DNA from 4 places in the Ensifer sp. YR511 genome. Region 4 is predicted to be linked to each of the others. Evidence: riboswitches for the same ligand, from Rfam matches in the RefSeq annotation. Region 4 holds a riboswitch; each other region holds the start of a gene.

Region 1 (4,206 bases), on a different contig from region 4:
AAGGCTCCAGCCCCGGATCCGGCTTGTCGTCACCCGGCAGAACCGCGATCTCGAAACGATGGGTGACGGCAGCCGCATGCAGGGCTTCCAGCAGATAACGGAAATAGCTGGCGCCACCGAGCGGCCGGACGACGATCAGCTTGGCGTGACGCGCCGTGCGCTCGACGTAAGTGTCGACCGACATCGGGTGCATCAGGCTCATCAGGCTGGCGATGCGCAGGCTCAAGCCTCCGTCGCGTCGGCCGTGAGCCGCGGCGATCGAGGAGAGCTCGGTGTCGGCGGCCGATAGGAAAAGGATATCGGCCGGCGTTTGCCCAAGGTCGATCGCCTCGTTGCCGTCGGCGATCGTTCCTTTCTGGGCGAGAAGCAGATGCATTCGTCTTGTCCGTTGGGGCAATTCCGAACGAAAACGCTAAAAGCGTTCTCCATCCGGAACTGCATCATTTCAATGCGTTAGATCATTTCATTCAAAGAACGATCTACACGAGCGCGGTGATCGCAGCGCGCACCGCCGCCTCGTCCATGTCGTGCAGGCCGATGACGACGAGGCGCGTACCGCGCTTTTCGCCAGCGCCCCAGGCGCGGTCGTAATATTGGTCGATGCGGGCGCCGACCGCCTGGATCAGGAGGCGCATCGGCTTGCCGGGCACGTCTGCAAAACCCTTGAGGCGCAGAACGTCGTGCTCCGCGATTACGCCCTTCAGGCGATCGATGAAGGCGGCCGGATCGGCGATCGAACCGAGCTCGACGACGAAGCTGTCGAACTCGTCGTGATCGTGCTCCTCACCTGCCTCGTGCTCCATCTCGTGATGCGACTTGCGGTTGGCGATATCGCTTTCCGTGCCGACACCGAGGCCAAGCAGGATGGCAGCGGCGACTTCGCCGTTCTTCGCCTCGATCATCGTCGGCTTGCGGCTGGTGCGCGAAGACACCTCGTCGCGCACGGCCTTGAGGCCGGAGGCATCGATCAGATCGGTCTTGTTGAGAACGATGAGATCGGCAGCCGTCAGTTGATCCTCGAACAGCTCCTCGATCGGGCTTTCGTGATCGAGATTGTCGTCCTCGACGCGCAGCGCATCGACCTTGTCGTGGTCGTCGGCAAAGCGGCCAGCGGCAACGGCGGCGCTGTCGACCACGGTGACGACGCCATCGACGGTCACTTCGCTGCGGATATCCGGCCAGTTGAAAGCGGCGATCAGCGGCTGCGGCAGGGCAAGGCCCGAGGTTTCGATGATGATGTGGTCAGGGCGGTTTTCACGCTCGAGCAGCTTCGTCATGGTCGGGATGAAATCGTCAGCCACGGTGCAGCAGATGCAGCCATTGGTAAGCTCGATGATGTCGTCCTCGGTGCAGGCCTCGGCACCGCAGCCCTTCAAGACATCGCCGTCGACGCCGAGATCGCCGAACTCGTTGATGATCAGCGCGATGCGCTTGCCGTCGGCGTTCTGCAGCAGGTTGCGGATCATCGTCGTCTTGCCGGCGCCGAGGAAGCCGGTGATGACGGTCGCCGGGATCTTGCCCTGGTTGGCTCTCGCAGTGGTCATGGATCAACCCTTCATTTTCAGCGGCAAACCGGCCGCGACAAAGTAAACTTCAGCGGATTTCTCCGCAACGATCTGGTGAAGCCGGCCGGCATGGTCGCGAAACTCGCGGGCCATGCGGTTCTCGGGCACGATGCCGAGGCCGACCTCATTGGAAACAAAGACGAGGCGCGCCCGCGCCTCAGGCAGATACGCAACAAGGGCGGCGAACTCCGCCGTCATGTCGCGCTCTTCCAGCATGAGATTGGTTACCCATAGCGTCAGGCAGTCGATCAGGACCACATGGCTGGGATCATCGATGCGTCTGAGGATGCCGACGAGATCGAGCGGCTCCTCATGCGTCGTCCAGCCCTCGCCGCGGCGCGTCCGGTGATGGTCGATGCGCTCGCGCATTTCGTCGTCCCAGGCGCGGCCCGTGGCGACATAATGCATGGTGAAGCCGGACGCTTCGACGAGCCTCTCGGAAAAGCTGGACTTGCCGGAACGGGCGCCGCCAAGGACCAGCACGGGCCCGGCGCTGAGACTGCTCATCGTGGCTGCCTCAACATTCCCAAATCAGCCGTCGGTGGCAAAAGCCATCGGACGCGCCACGGGCGCGTTCTTGAAAACATCTGCGAGCCAAAACAACCTCCGTGATGGCGTTGGAGACAAAAGTCCCCTCGGGCGGAATGCCCGTGCCGGATGGCAGGTCTCCTGGCTCACGGCGTCACGGGCCGAACATCGCCTCGCCCTTAAAGGGCAAGGTTCCGATGTCAGGGCCCGAGCGGCCCGCCTCACCTTCCCGGCGTCTTTCCGGTGCCACAGCGAACCTTTGCGCGTCGTCTCCGACGCATGGGTGCTGTGAGGGACATCGTGAAAGGCGGACGATTCGTAGAAGAAGAGGCGTCCAAACCCGGCTGATCACGATGCCACGCCAGTGGCTTTTCCGGCTTGATCCCCGACCTGCCCCGATTGCCCGTGCAACCGGCCGACAGCCCGGCACCAAACCCGATGGCGAACCCTGACCGTTCTACAGTCGCGGGGTCGGCTGCGATAAGGATGCCCGATTTGGGTCCATCCGTCACATTCCCAATTATTCCCCCAGATCGCCACGACAAGGGGGAACCATCCAACACCTGATGATTAGGAAGCGGGCAGCCCAAAGTCAATCGACGCATGCGACGCCTCCCCGGCCGAGTTGCGCCACGCGACGATTTGTCGGGCGTCAGGCACGACGGCGGTGTGAGCGGGACCGATGTCGAAACCTAATGCTATGGATAGCAACCTGCTGCTAACACGTGTGTCAAAGTGCCGGGGGCGAATCTCGCCAGAAAAGGAACTTTTCGAGTGGATACCGACCTGCGCCGCGTCGTCCTCATCGTCTCCCTGTTGAACCTCGGCTATTTCGGGGTCGAACTCCTTGTCGCGCTTTCCATCGGCTCGGCGTCCCTCATGGCCGACAGCGTCGACTTGCTCGAAGACGCCTCCGTCAACATGCTGATTTTCTTTGCTCTGGCCTGGACGACGCGAACCCGCGCGCGAGTCGGCCTGGCGATGGCGTTCATTCTGCTGGTACCGGCGCTGGCCTTCCTTTGGACGGCCTGGGCGAAGTTCATGGATCCGGTCCCGCCAGAGCCCTTTGCCCTGTCCCTGACCGGACTTGGGGCGCTGGTGGTCAACCTCTTCTGCGCCTATCTGCTCGTCGCCTACCGTCACACGAGCGGCAGCCTCACGCTGGCAGCATTTCTCTCGGCCCGCAACGATGCCTTCGCCAATGTGGCCATCATCGCCGCGGGTCTGGCGACAGCCTACCTGTGGCAGTCGGCCTGGCCGGACCTGATTGTCGGCTTGGGGATTGCCCTGATGAACCTGGATGCCGCGCGGGAAGTCTGGGAAGCCGCAAGCGAGGAGCACGATGTCGCAGCGTAGTTCCCCCGGGGACCTGCTGGCTGACCCTTGCCGCGTCCCTAGTGCCTGAGCAACTCGTCCAGCCAGCGACGATCGAGCACAGCCTCCAGCTCGTTCGCGACATCGTCGAGCGCCGCATCGACCGATTGGCGGTAGTTGTTGGCGCCGCCTTCGATGCCGAAACTCTTGAGCAGCGCGCCGCGATAGGCGTCGCTGGTGAAGAGCCCATGCAGGTAGGTGCCCATCACGCGGCCATCGGCCGAAAGGGCGCCGTCGGCGCGATTGTCGATGCGCACCGACGGCCGGCCACAGTCCGCACCTTGCGTCTTGCCAAGATGGATTTCGTAGCCTTCGAGCGCCACATCATGCTCCAGCGACCAGGCGCGGCTGTTGCGCACCGTCTTTTCCGGCGCCATCTCGGTCTCGACCTCGAGCAGCCCGAGACCCTCGACCGCACGTTCGCCGCCCTCGATGCCGAGCGGATCGGTGACGCGCCGGCCGAGCATCTGGTAGCCGCCGCAGATGCCGATGACCCGGCCGCCCCGGCGCACATGACGTTCGAGGTCACGGTCCCACCCTTGCGCACGGAAATCGATGAGGTCGCCGATGGTCGACTTCGACCCGGGAATGACGACGAGGCCAGCGTCTGCCGGAATGGGACTGCCAGGCCGCACGAAGACGAGATCAATCTCCGGTTCGGCGGCGAGCGGATCGAGGTCGTCGAAATTGGCGATGCGCGACAGCACCGGGACGGCAACCTTCAGCGCCCGCCCCTCGC
Region 2 (4,206 bases), on a different contig from region 4:
ACGCGCTCGACATCGGACGTCATGCTGGAATTGCGTCCGTCGAGCACCGAGGTGAAGAGATAGCGGATGAGTTCGACATAGTCATCCGGCACGCCGTCCGCCTTGAGATGCGCTGCGAAGTCGGAAACCGGAATGGCCTGATAAGAGATCCGACGGTTGGCGGCCGCGGCGATCTCGGCGACGGCCTGGGCAAAGGTCATCAGGCGCGGGCCGGTCAAGGCATAGACCTTGCCGATATGCGCATCGTCCAGAAGGGCCTCAACCGCCACGTCGGCAATGTCGTTGCAACTGACGAAGGGCTCGGTGACCTCGTCCACCGGCAGGAAGACCGAACCACTCACCACGCCGTCGGCCAGGAAGCCTTCGTCGAAGTTCTCGAAGAACCAGCTGCCCCGGATGACCGTCCAGTCGGCGCCGGAGGCCTGCAGCGCACGCTCGGAGGCTTCCGCCTCGTCCTCGCCGCGGCCCGACAGGAGCACCAACCGTTTGATGCCGGAGCGAACGGCAAGGCTCGAGAACTTGGCGATGACCTCGACGGCGCCCGGCACCGCCAGATCGGGCTGGTAGCAGACATAGATGCGATCGACATTTTCAAGGGCGGGCGTCCAGGTCGCCTCATCCGTCCAATCGAAGGAAGGCGACGCCGAACGGGCGCCGATGCGGACCGCTACGCCCCGCTCCCGAAGGCGATCGGCCACCCGCCGCCCCGTCTTGCCGGTACCGCCCAAAACCAGTGTGACTTTCTGAGACATCGTTTCCTCCTGAGGTTCCACCAACAAACATGAGCATCTCTCACATTTGCAAATGTGATAAATCCTCGTATTTTAGGAGTCAAGTCAAAATGTGAGCATTACTCATGATTCCAGATGCAAGTCCCGCCACGCTTCCCGCCGACGACGAGCCTGCGCTGCGCCGGACGCCGAGCCAGAAGCGCAGCCGCGAGCGCGTCGAGCAGATCCTTGCCTGCGCGACGGCGCTCATCCAGGAGAAGGGCAGCGACGCCATGCGCATGAGCGAAGTCGCTGAAAAGGCGGGGATTTCGATCGGCTCGCTGTATCAGTACTTCCCCGACAAGGCGGCAATCGTGCGCACGCTGGCCGAGCGCTACAATGCGGTCTGCAACGAGTGCATCGCGGCCGAACTGGCAAAGGTCACGTCGATAGCCGAACTGCGCGACGCCTTCTCGCTGCTGTTCGACATCTACTACGACATGTTCCTCGCCGAGCCGGTCATGCGCGACATCTGGTCGGCGATGCAGGCCGACAAGGCACTGCGCGAGATCGATCTTGCGCAAAGCCGCGCCGGCGGAAAGCTGCTTGCCGATGTCTGGGCCTGCCTTGTGCCGGAGACGCCGCGCGAAGAGATCGACAGCGCCGCCTTCCTGATCATGCATCTCGGCGACTGCACCATGCGACTTGCAGTCTCGGTCGACCGGGCCGAGGGTGACCAGATCGTCGAAGCCTACAAACGCATGACCATCAAGGATTTTGTCGCGGATGGACCGCGCGGCGGCGCGCACTCAATTGACAACTCCATGACACAATCCTAATCATCTGGGATCGATTGGTTCCCGGGACGCGAACGTGTTTCGGGAGTAAACGGGAATGTGACGGATGGACCCAAGCTGGGCATTCAAATCACGGCCGACCCCGCGACTGTAGAGCGACGTCGATCCACCGTTCCGGAGCGATCCGGAAGAAGCCACTGGCAAGACCGCGAGAGGGCGGCCGAGCTGGGAAGGCGAGGCAGATCGAGGGCATCGAGCCCAACGCCGTGAGCCAGGAAACCTGCCACTCGATACGGGCATAGGGCCCAACCGGGAATTTCCCGATGCCATCACGGAGGTTGTCATGGCTACGTCTACCATTTCGAGCACCCCGCTCTCCCTCAGCGATCGTCTGACCGCTGGCGTCATCGCGCTCTTCATCGGCGCATTCCTCGTCTTTGGCGCCGGCCTTGCCAACTCGGCAGTGCTGCACGACACGGCGCACGACACCCGCCACTCCTACGGCTTCCCCTGCCACTGACCGATGCGCCGGAACGTGAACAACGTTCCGCATCGAACAATCTGCGGACCTGAACGCATCCGGCCCGAGCCGGATGGAGGCCTGCGTGCATCCCGGTTTTTCCGGCGCGCGAAGGCCATCCGCAGCATAGGGAAAATGGGAAGGCTCAAGGACCACGCCACAGGGCGTGGCTTTTGTCGTTATCGAGGGATTTCAAGATGATTGTCAGAACGCTTCTGGCCGCGATCGTGGCTGGATTGATTGCCGGTGTCTTCATGACCGGCGCCCAGGAACTGCGCGTCACACCGCTGATCCTGCATGCAGAAGAATTCGAAGGCGAGGCACCGGCCGCCACCGAACAGCCCGCCGCCCAGCCGGGTGCGGCACAGCCGGCCGCAGAAAACCACGACCAGCATTCGTCGCTCAAAGCCGTGTCGCCGTTCGGCGCTTTCCTCGACGCTTTGTCGCCGATCACCCCGGCCTATGCCCATGAGGGCGAGCATGAGGAAGGCGGCATCATGTTCGGCATGAGCCGCTTCTCCGGCACGCTGATGGCGAACCTCGTGACAGGTTCCGGCTTCGGCCTGCTGCTCGCTGGCGTCAGCCTGGTGATCGGCTACCCGATCACGCTCAGGAACGGCGCGCTGTGGGGCGCCTGCGGCTGGCTTGCCGTGCACATGCTGCCGGCGATCGGTCTACCGCCGGAACTGCCGGGCTTTCCGGCAGCCGAACTCGGCGACCGCCAGACCTGGTGGCTGGTGACCGTGGCGCTCTCCGCCGTCGGCCTCTATCTCGTCGTCCTGCGCGAGGAGATCGTCTCCAAGGTCGCAGGCCTGGTGGCGATCGCAGCACCCCATGTCTACGGTGCGCCGCAGCCGCTCGATATCACCAGCAACGTTCCGGCCGTGCTCGGCGCCGAGTTTGCGGTTGCCGCACTCGCCACCACGCTTGCCTTCTGGATCGTGCTCGGCGTCGTCTCCGGCTTCATCAACGAGCGCTTCGTCAAGGCACAGTGATCACTGATCACAGATCGTCAGCAAAGCGACGGCGGGGTTCAGGTCCCGCCGTTTTGCATGAGATGCGCCGCCAGCCGCGCGCGGCGATCTTCCGGCTCCAGCAGCACGCAAGTGTCGCAGAAGCTGCCCCCTTCCGTCTTGAAGTAGAGACAGCAGCCGCAACGGATCCGATACTGGCGCGACAGCTCAGCGCCGCTTGCCGGATCGAGAGCCGCGATCTGCTCGTAGCAGAGCTCCTCTGAGTAGAGCCGCGAACCCGGTCGTTTGACGATCGCCAGCGCCTCGGCCATGCCGCGCGCCTCGTCGCCGATCGCGCGGCCGATTTCCAGGAACGCACCGGCCAGGGCATCAGCCGCGAGCCGCCATTGCGCCCCGCTCGACAGCCCTGCTCGCGCTTTCAGAACCGCAACGACGGGTGCCAGATGGGCGATGAAGCCCTGTTCGAATGCGCTGACGCCTTGGCCACCCTGGCGCTCCGTCGCCGGCGGATGCAAGCGAAAATGATAGCGCTTGCCCGCGACTTCGACGCCACGGTGAAGCCGCGTCCAATCCTCGAAACGAATGCCGGCCACCTCCGCCTGCAACCCGGCGCCGAGATGGAACGCGCCAAGGACTACGCTCAGCTGGCGGCTATAGAAGGCGATCAGATGCGCCGCCCGGATCCGGTCGGTCATGCCGACCCCGAAGAAATCCTGATAGGCGAGCCCCGCCTCAAGGCCAGCGCTGCCCGCAGCCCAGAAGTCGCCCGGCGCGCTGAAATCACTGGCCGCCGGCCCGAGCGAGACGGCAGCCTCGGGAAACTGGGCACGCAGATGGTCGGCGACGGCCAGCGCCTGCGGCGCAAACGCCGCGGTCTCCGCTGTCGGCCGGTGGTCGTTCAAGCGCATGCCGTCTCCGTCGTCCATTCTCATCCTCTGGCGCGGGATGCGGGCGGATTACCACACGCGCCTTCCCCCTCCTGCAGCCAGCCACCGTCGAAGCCCGCCCGCTCAAGGCCGAGACGGATCGCCGGCATGCTGCGCATCAGCGCCCAGCTAAGGCCGCTTTGCCAGTTCTCGATCATCATGACAACGATGCCCTGGTCAAGACCGACGACACGCGCATCGATCCAGCCCTCCGGGCCTGCGCCGGCGGCCAGGCTCGGATTGAAGCCGCCGGGAAAGCGCCCTTCGCTCAAAAGTCCC
Region 3 (4,206 bases), on a different contig from region 4:
CGACCGCCGCCGCGCGGGTTGCAGTGGCGGCAACGCCATTGGCTTCGACGGCGGCGACCCCGACACTTGCTACGGCCTCAACAGCCTGATCGCCGAGATGGAAGACAATCTGCGCATGCTGAAGTCCGAGCGCGAGCAGATCGTCGCCGGCGGCAGCGACGACAGCCGGCGACGCATCCTCGCCGCGCTGGAGATCAACGGTTGCTATGGCGACCGCGAGGAGTTCGCAAGCGTGGAACCGGACGTGCCGGAAAGCCACCGCAACATCGTTGCCGACCTGCCGCCGGAAGACGCCTACGGCCCGATGCTCGGCCGAGGCGAAGACGGCTACGCGCCGCAGGAGCGCTACTATAGCGGCACGCTCAGAACCATGTGCGTGCGCACCTGCGACGGCGCCTTTTTCCCGGTTTCTTCGGATGCGACGCCGGCCGATTTCCCGCGCGACGAGCAGGCCTGTCGGGCGCGCTGCCCGGGGGCTGAGACCGAGCTCTATTTTCACGACCTCAACACGGAAGAGAGCGACAAGATGGTCTCGGCCGTGACCGGCCGTCCCTATACCGAAATGCCCAACGCCTTTGCCTATCGCACCCGCGCCGTCGGAAAACCCGGCCAGTGCGGCTGCCAGATACCCCAGACCGCCTCGACCACACCGAAGGCAAACGGAACGAAGATCGGTGACGACCAGTCGTCGATCATCGTCATCGAGACCAAGAAGCCGGAAGCGGCGAGCAATACCGCCAAGGCGCCGGCCGAAGAGCGGCCTTACGATCCGTCGAAGAACAAGGTTCGCGTCGTCGGCCCGACCTACCTGCCGCAGGAAGAAACCGCCATCGACCTCAAGCATCCGAAGGGACCGGCCTATCAGCCGGTCCAGAATTGATCGGACGAGGCCTTACGCCTTCTCCTTGCTGCGTCCCCATCCGTCTTCGAAAACCAGCTCGTCGAGCGGCAGGCGCTGGCGCCAGCCCTTCACGGCGAGTTCCGGCTGCTGATAGAGGCGATCGACATAGCCGAGGCAGAGCCAGGCAACGATCTCGATATGATCTGGGATGCCGAGAATCGCCTTGATCTCGGCCTCGTGGAAAATGCTCACCCAGCCGACGCCCACCCCTTCGGCCCGCGCCGCAAGCCAGAGGTTTTGCACGGCGCAGACGGTGGAATAGACGTCCATCTGCGGATTGTGGGTGCGCCCGAGTACGACGGCACCGCCGCGCGTGCGGTCGCAGGTGACACAGATGCTGAGCGGCGCCTTGCGGATGCCTTCCAGCTTCAGCGCACGGTACTTGGCCTGTTGTTCCGCCTCGAACATCAGCGCGGCCTCGTCATTGGCGCGGCGAAACGCCTGCCAGACGCGCTCACGCGTTTCTTCCGCCCGCACCAGCACGAAGTTCCACGGCTGCATGAAGCCCACGGACGGGGCGCTGTGCGCAGCGGCCAGCAGGCGCCCGATCAGATCATCCGGCAATGGCGCGGGCAGGAATTCATCGCGCACGTCGCGACGTGTCTCGATGGCACGGTAGACGGCCTCCCGCTCTGGCAGCGAAAAGGCGCCGGCAGCCGCAAGGCCGCCCTTCGGTTCAGTCAGCATCGTTCGATCCCCAACAATGCGAAAACCTCCCGCCGTCCACGCGGGGTTCGGTCTATCTCGCCAGGCCGGTCTTCTGACTTCGGTTCAACCGATCACCTCGCCTTCCCAGATCGATTGAAGATCCAGTGGCAAAACCTTGAATCAACTCAAGGCTCTCTTAGAGGCGATCGTCCCCGTCACAGCGTTGGGCACGTTCCGGAATGACACCGGATTCCCGATTCTCCCGCTTTCGCGGGCACCTGACGACGGCACTAAGTGCACAGCCGTTTGAGAAAGACAAGCGCGCCAACCCGGTCGAGACATGGCGCGCCACTTTCCGCCGGCTACTGTCGAGCTTAGTCGTTTGCCTCCGCCTCAAAGCGGAGCGACCGGATGCGGCGAGTCGTCATAGGCGCCCCAGACCGACTGATCGAAGCAAATCACCGATCCGGTTATCAGCCCGGACTCGGCCGACGACAGATAGGCGCAGGCCCGCGCCACTTCAGCCGGATCGACGAGCCGACCGAAAGGCTGGTCGGCCGCCACCTTTTCGAGCCAATCGGCAGCCGCGCCATGAAACTCGCGCTGGATGCGGTCTTCGCCTTCGGACGCCATCCAGCCGATATTCAGCCCGTTGACGCGAATGCGGTTGCGAAGAAGCGCATAGGCCGTGTTTTTGGTCAGCGTTTCGAGCGCGCCTTTCGACGAACAATAGGCGGCAATGAACGGCTGGCCGGCCATCGCCGACATCGAGCCGATGTTGACGATCGTGCCCTCGGTCTTCTCCCGCCGCATGATCTTCACCGCCTCCTGCATCAGGAAGAACGGCGCGCGCACATTGGTCGCGAACATGCGGTCGAAGAGTTCGGGCGTGGTGTCGAGGATCGTGCCACGGTCGGTGATAGCTGCGGCGTTGACCAGCGCATCGACCCGTCCGAATTCCGCGTCGCAAGCGGCGACCACCTTGCGGGCGTCCTCTACTTTTTCCAGATCGGCCTCGACATAGACGACTTTCGCGCCGCTTGCCTTGCCGATCTGCTCGGCCTTCGCCCGCCCCTTGGCGGCGTTGCGGCCGCAGATGACGATGCCTTCAGCGCCGCGCTCGGCGAAAAGGCCAGCAATCGTCGCGCCCAGTCCCTGCGTACCACCGGTGACGATGGCGATCTTGCCTTGCAATTGTCCACTCATCGAATTCCTCCCTCGGAAATGATCGTTTGAAACGGCTGCGGCTCCCGGCTGAAACACACCGGGAGCCTGTCAAATTGTAACTCGCTCGTCAGCTCAGCTTGCGCTTCGCCTGCGCCTCCAGCACCGAGAGAAACTCTTGTTCGCCCGTCCCCGCAGTGAGAGCCTCGCGCATCAACTGCGCCTGCGTCTTCGGCGCCAACCCGCCGAGTGGCGGATCCCGGTCGAGATTGGTGGGGAACGAATAGCCCTCGGCACAGGAGGAGATCGCGTTGGCCGCTTCCGCCTGCGTCAGCGTCCCGCCCGCCAGCAAGGCCCGCAAGGCCGGATAGAGCGTCGCGCTCATGGTCAGTCGGTCAACGGTTTCCATTGCGCGACCGAAGGCCGAAGACACCTGCAGCAGGTTGGCCACGCGGCGGATATCCCGGGAGTGGTTGGTGCCGGCGGCATGGAAGAGCGCCGGGTTGAAGAAGACAACGTCGCCCTTTTCAAGGGGAAGCTGCACGTGGTGTGCGTCGAAATAGGCGCGGAATTCCGGCCGGTTGAGCGCCAGATAGCCCGGCACATAGGTTTGGCTATAGGGCAAGAACAGCGTCGGTCCGCTTTCGAGCGGCATGTCGCAATGGGCAACCGCCCCCTGCAGCGTCAGCACCGGTGAAAGCTTGTGCACATGCGCCGGATACTGCTCGATCACGGCCGCGGTCTGGAAGCCGAGGTGATAATCCCGGTGCGCCGATTGCGCCGCACCGCCAGGATTGACGCGATTGACCTGCGCCGTCATCTGGTAGTTCGGCCCGAGCCAAGCCTCGCTGACGAGCGCTATGACGGCATTGCCGTAATAGGAGGCGAAATTCTCCGGCGCGTTCAGGCAGTGCTTTTCCAGCGAGTTCCAGATGCGGTCATTGGCGCCGGGTTTGGCGAAGTGATCGCCGCCGCCGCTGTTGCTGCGATGTTGCTCTTCGATGATAGCGTCAAAGACCCCGCTTGCGACGTCGATTGCTGTCGTATCGGCAAAGGCGCGCTTGAAAACCGCCACGCCAGGCCCGGTCGCCAGTACCTCGCAGATCTCCGCCAGAACAGAACGCCGCGCCTCGGCATCGCCGCACGCCGCAATCAGCGCGGCGCTGTCATAGATCAGGATATTCTTTTCGCAGCCGGAAGCATGGGGGTAGTCGGACAGGCTGGTTTGGCGTTCGACTTCCGCCCGGAACGATTCGAGATCGCAAGCCTCTTCGGTGAGCCAGACGCGGTCGATCCGCTGGCGCGCTTTGTTGTCGGTCTTCATCGCGTTTCCTCCTCTGGAACATCCTGATGAACACGACTATAGGCGGCGGCAAAACATGATATAGAGCAAGAATCCATCAAAAATCCATCAGGAGAGCAAGGCGATGGCCCATCCGTTTCTGGTCAAGGACATCGCCTTTCAGGCCGGGCTCAGCACCGCGACCGTCGAT
Region 4 (4,206 bases):
CCACACCCATATGTGCTACTCCGAGTTCAACGACATCATGGCCGCAATCGCGGCGATGGACGCCGACGTCATGTCGATCGAGACGTCGCGATCGAAAATGGAACTGCTCGGCGCCTTCGCCGACAAGGCCTATCCGAACGAGATCGGCCCGGGCGTCTACGATATCCATTCGCCACGCGTGCCCGGCGTCGAGGAAATGGTGCATCTCATCGAAAAAGCGACCGAGGGCCTCACGCCGGACCAGATCTGGGTCAATCCCGATTGCGGACTGAAGACCAGGCGCTGGGAAGAGACGCGGCCGGCGCTCGTTAACATGGTCGCCGCCGCCCGCTCGCTTCGAGCGGCTTTTGCCGCCGATACGCGCGAAGCCGTCAAAGCATGACGGGGCAACACGAAGTCACGACGGCGCCGGGGGAAACCCCGGCGCCACAAACCCTGATCGACATCGTTTTTCCAGGCGATACCAATCATCATGGCACGCTCTTTGGTGGCGCCGCCCTCGCGTCGATGGACCGGATCGCTTTCATCGTCGCCACTCGTCACGGGCGCGTTCCCTTCGTCACCGCATCCTGCGACCGCATCGATTTTCGTGCGCCTGCGCGCATAGGTCAGATCGTCTGCTTCAGCGGCCGTCCGGTTCGTGTCGGGCGCCGCTCGATGGTGGTCGAGGTCGAGATGATCGCGGAAGACATCGCCACCGGCAGCCGCGCCCTTTGCAGCAGGGGCACCTTCACCATGGTCGCGATGCCCCGTGCCGATGAAACGGATTGGATGCTGCCGCCGCTCGATGTGGCAACGGACACGCCCGAAGAGGCGGGCACCCTACGCATGGTCGACATCGTCTTTCCCGGCCAGGCCAACAGCTTCGGCGCCATATGCGGTGGCAACGCCCTCGCGCATATGACGAAGGCCGCATTCGTCGTCGCGACGCGCCGGAGCCGCCGGGCGACCGTCCTTGCCTCCTGCACCGGTATGGACTTCAAGCACCGGATCATGATCGGTTCGATCATCGAACCCATCGCCCGCATTGTGCGGACGGGTCGCAGTTCAGCCACCGTCGAGGTCGAACTCTGGTCGGAAGAGCTCCTCACCGGTCTGCGACAGCGGACTGTTACCGGAACGTTCGCTATGGTCGCCGTCGACGAGGACAACCGGCCCGTGGCCGCTTTCGCTGCTTGATGGAATGGGGCGTCCGCACCAGGGGCGCCCTATCCACAACCTTGGTGCCAACCGGCTGTTTACTCCCCGTTATCCACACTGCAAAAGAAACCACCCTCCTACCCCCGCCTTCCACATACGGAACCTATTGACGCAGATTTGCGATGAACTACTATATCTAGTGTTCGAGGTTCTTCCGATTCGCAAGGATTGGGAGCTAAGACGGGAATACGGTGCGCCGGCGGGTTTCCGCTGAGGCTATGCCGTAGCTGCCCCCGCAACTGTAGACGGCGAGCGACTGTCCGGATTTGGACCACTGAGGCATGAGGCCTCGGGAAGGTCGGGATGGAAGCTTTGACCCGTAAGCCAGGAGACCTGCCTCGATCACCAAACGTCCACGGGCGGGGTGTCCGGAGGGGTTGAGTGCGTGGCAGGATGAGCCTGCCCGATCGTCTCGACGTCTCCCCGGCAGCCCGTCGAAAGCTTCGGGGTGAAGTCATGCCAGTTTCTTCCAGTTCAGATCCACCTTCTGCGGACGGGTGCGCATTGTTGCGCGCCTGATCGAAAGGCCGCGCCTTGAAAACCCGCATCCGCGGAATTCCTGAGCGCCCGACCAAAACGAGCCGGCCCGGTTGCGAAACCGACCTTGGGCCAGCTTGACGACGTCAACTCCGGTCGAGTCGACCGGGGAGCGATGTTTCGTGTCCAATCGCCAACACCACGGTTCGCGTTCGCGCGATCCGACGACTTTTTGCGCCCATTTGCCAGACCCTCACGAGGAACCCATGTCGATCACCGTCTACAGCAAACCAGCCTGCGTCCAATGCACCGCCACAACCCGTGCGCTCGACCGCCAAGGCATCGATTATCGCATCGTCGATATCTCCGAGGATTCCGATGCATTCGCGCTGGTGCAGGGTCTTGGCTATCGGCAGGTCCCGGTCGTCGTCGCCGGCGAGCGGCATTGGGCGGGTTTCCGCCCGGACATGATCAGCGCGCTTTCCTGAAGGACGCGGGCGATGGGCCTGATCGTCTATTTTTCCAGTCGCTCGGAAAACACCCATCGCTTCGTCGAAAAGCTCGGCCTTCGCGCCGCCCGCATACCGCTCAGGGAAAGTATGGACGCACTTACGGTCGCAGAGCCCTATGTGCTGATCGTGCCGACCTATTGCGGCGACGATGGCCGCGGGGCGGTGCCGAAGCAGGTCATCCGCTTCTTGAACGACGCGGGCAACCGCTCTCACATCCGCGGCGTGATCGCAGCGGGCAACAGCAATTTCGGCGCGACCTACGGGATCGCCGGCGACGTGATTTCGGCCAAGTGCCGGGTACCCTATCTCTACCGGTTCGAGCTGCTCGGGACCGACGAGGACGTCGCCAATGTCAAAAACGGGATGGAACGATTTTGGACGTCACGACACTCGAACGCCCCTTGAAGGCGACGGAAGCAGCGCTCGACTATCATGCGCTGAACGCAATGCTGAACCTCTATGACGAAGAGGGACGGATCCAGCTCGACAAGGACCGGCAGGCGGCGAAACAGTACTTCCTCCAGCACGTCAACCAGAACACGGTGTTCTTCCATAACCTCCGGGAAAAACTCGATTATCTGGTGACCGAGGGCTATTACGAGCAGGAAGTGCTGGACCAGTATTCCTTCAACTTCGTGCGCGATCTCTACGATCATGCCTATTCAAAGAAGTTCCGCTTTCCGACCTTCCTCGGGGCGTTCAAATACTACACGTCCTATACGCTGAAGACCTTCGACGGAAAGCGCTACCTGGAACGCTACGAAGACCGTGTCTGCATGGTGGCGATGGCCTTGGCGCGCGGCAACGAGGGGCTTGCCCGCGATCTCGTCGACGAGATCATCTCCGGCCGCTTCCAGCCGGCAACGCCGACTTTCCTCAACGCCGGCAAGAAGAGCCGCGGCGAGCTCGTCTCCTGCTTTCTGCTCCGGATCGAGGACAACATGGAGAGTATCGGCCGCGCCATCAATTCGGCGCTGCAGCTTTCCAAGCGCGGTGGCGGCGTGGCGCTGTCGCTCACCAACATCCGCGAGATGGGCGCGCCGATCAAGCAGATCGAGAACCAGTCATCCGGCGTCATCCCGGTCATGAAGCTGCTCGAAGACAGTTTCTCTTACGCCAACCAACTCGGCGCGCGCCAGGGAGCCGGTGCTGTCTACCTGCACGCCCACCACCCCGACATCATGCGCTTCCTCGATACCAAGCGCGAAAACGCCGACGAGAAGATCCGCATCAAGACGCTGTCGCTCGGCGTCGTCATCCCCGACATCACCTTCGAGCTCGCCCGCAACAACGAGGACATGTATCTGTTCTCACCCTATGACGTGGAGCAGGTCTATGGCGTGCCCCTCACCGAGATTTCGGTGACCGAGAAGTACCGCGAGATGGTCGAGGATGCCCGCATCCGCAAGCGCAAGATCAAGGCGCGCGACTTCTTCCAGATCATCGCCGAGATCCAGTTCGAGAGCGGTTATCCCTACATCATGTTCGAGGACACGGTGAACCGGGCAAACCCGATCGCCGGGCGCATCACCATGAGCAATCTCTGCTCGGAAATCCTGCAGGTGAGCGAAGCGAGCGCGTTCAACGACGACCTCTCCTACAAGCACATGGGCAAGGATATCTCCTGCAATCTCGGTTCGCTGAACATTGCCGCTGCCATGGACAGCCCGGATTTTGGCCAGACGATCGAAACCTCGATCCGCGCCCTCACCGCCGTCTCCGAAATGAGCCACATCTCGTCCGTGCCCTCGATCGAAAAGGGCAACGACGACAGCCACGCGATCGGCCTCGGGCAGATGAACCTGCACGGCTATCTCGCCCGCGAGCGCATCTATTATGGCTCGGAGGAAGGCATCGATTTCACCAACATCTATTTCTACACGGTAACCTTTCATGCCATCCGGGCATCCAATCGGCTAGCGGTCGAGAGGGGCGTGAGCTTCAAGGGCTTCGAAAACTCGAAGTATGCGTCGGGCGAGTACTTCGACAAATACACCGAAGCCGAATGGCTGCCGGC

What was found. Region 4 has a riboswitch for cobalamin ahead of nrdH (glutaredoxin-like protein NrdH). Riboswitches for the same ligand answer to the same signal wherever they lie in the genome.
Region 1: it holds a riboswitch for cobalamin, as region 4 does, so the genes downstream of both, cobU (bifunctional adenosylcobinamide kinase/adenosylcobinamide-phosphate guanylyltransferase) here and nrdH (glutaredoxin-like protein NrdH) in region 4, are expected to answer to the same signal.
Region 2: it holds a riboswitch for cobalamin, as region 4 does, so the genes downstream of both, BLU15_RS04350 (CbtB domain-containing protein) here and nrdH (glutaredoxin-like protein NrdH) in region 4, are expected to answer to the same signal.
Region 3: it holds a riboswitch for cobalamin, as region 4 does, so the genes downstream of both, bluB (5,6-dimethylbenzimidazole synthase) here and nrdH (glutaredoxin-like protein NrdH) in region 4, are expected to answer to the same signal.

What each region holds. Positions count from the first base shown of each region.
Region 1 is NZ_FNGR01000001.1:300,951-305,156, forward strand. Features, by position in the region: gene cobN (cobaltochelatase subunit CobN) at 1-376, opposite strand, end outside; gene cobW (cobalamin biosynthesis protein CobW) at 480-1,544, opposite strand; gene cobU (bifunctional adenosylcobinamide kinase/adenosylcobinamide-phosphate guanylyltransferase) at 1,548-2,072, opposite strand; cobalamin riboswitch at 2,207-2,665, opposite strand; gene BLU15_RS01430 (cation efflux transmembrane domain-containing protein) at 2,868-3,449, shown strand; gene BLU15_RS01435 (cobyric acid synthase) at 3,488-4,206, opposite strand, start outside.
Region 2 is NZ_FNGR01000001.1:877,617-881,822, forward strand. Features, by position in the region: gene BLU15_RS04340 (NAD(P)H-binding protein) at 1-752, opposite strand, end outside; gene BLU15_RS04345 (TetR/AcrR family transcriptional regulator) at 857-1,549, shown strand; cobalamin riboswitch at 1,548-1,810, shown strand; gene BLU15_RS04350 (CbtB domain-containing protein) at 1,851-2,027, shown strand; gene BLU15_RS04355 (CbtA family protein) at 2,225-3,022, shown strand; gene BLU15_RS04360 (ferric iron reductase) at 3,061-3,927, opposite strand; gene BLU15_RS04365 (glucoamylase family protein) at 3,930-4,206, opposite strand, start outside.
Region 3 is NZ_FNGR01000001.1:134,416-138,621, forward strand. Features, by position in the region: gene BLU15_RS00625 (DUF2865 domain-containing protein) at 1-880, shown strand, start outside; gene bluB (5,6-dimethylbenzimidazole synthase) at 893-1,588, opposite strand; cobalamin riboswitch at 1,634-1,846, opposite strand; gene BLU15_RS00635 (SDR family oxidoreductase) at 1,943-2,755, opposite strand; gene BLU15_RS00640 (phytanoyl-CoA dioxygenase family protein) at 2,844-4,037, opposite strand; gene BLU15_RS00645 (LacI family DNA-binding transcriptional regulator) at 4,141-4,206, shown strand, end outside.
Region 4 is NZ_FNGR01000009.1:46,100-50,305, reverse strand. Features, by position in the region: gene metE (5-methyltetrahydropteroyltriglutamate--homocysteine S-methyltransferase) at 1-382, shown strand, start outside; gene BLU15_RS17410 (acyl-CoA thioesterase) at 379-1,179, shown strand; cobalamin riboswitch at 1,330-1,556, shown strand; gene nrdH (glutaredoxin-like protein NrdH) at 1,944-2,165, shown strand; gene nrdI (class Ib ribonucleoside-diphosphate reductase assembly flavoprotein NrdI) at 2,178-2,594, shown strand; gene nrdE (class 1b ribonucleoside-diphosphate reductase subunit alpha) at 2,564-4,206, shown strand, end outside.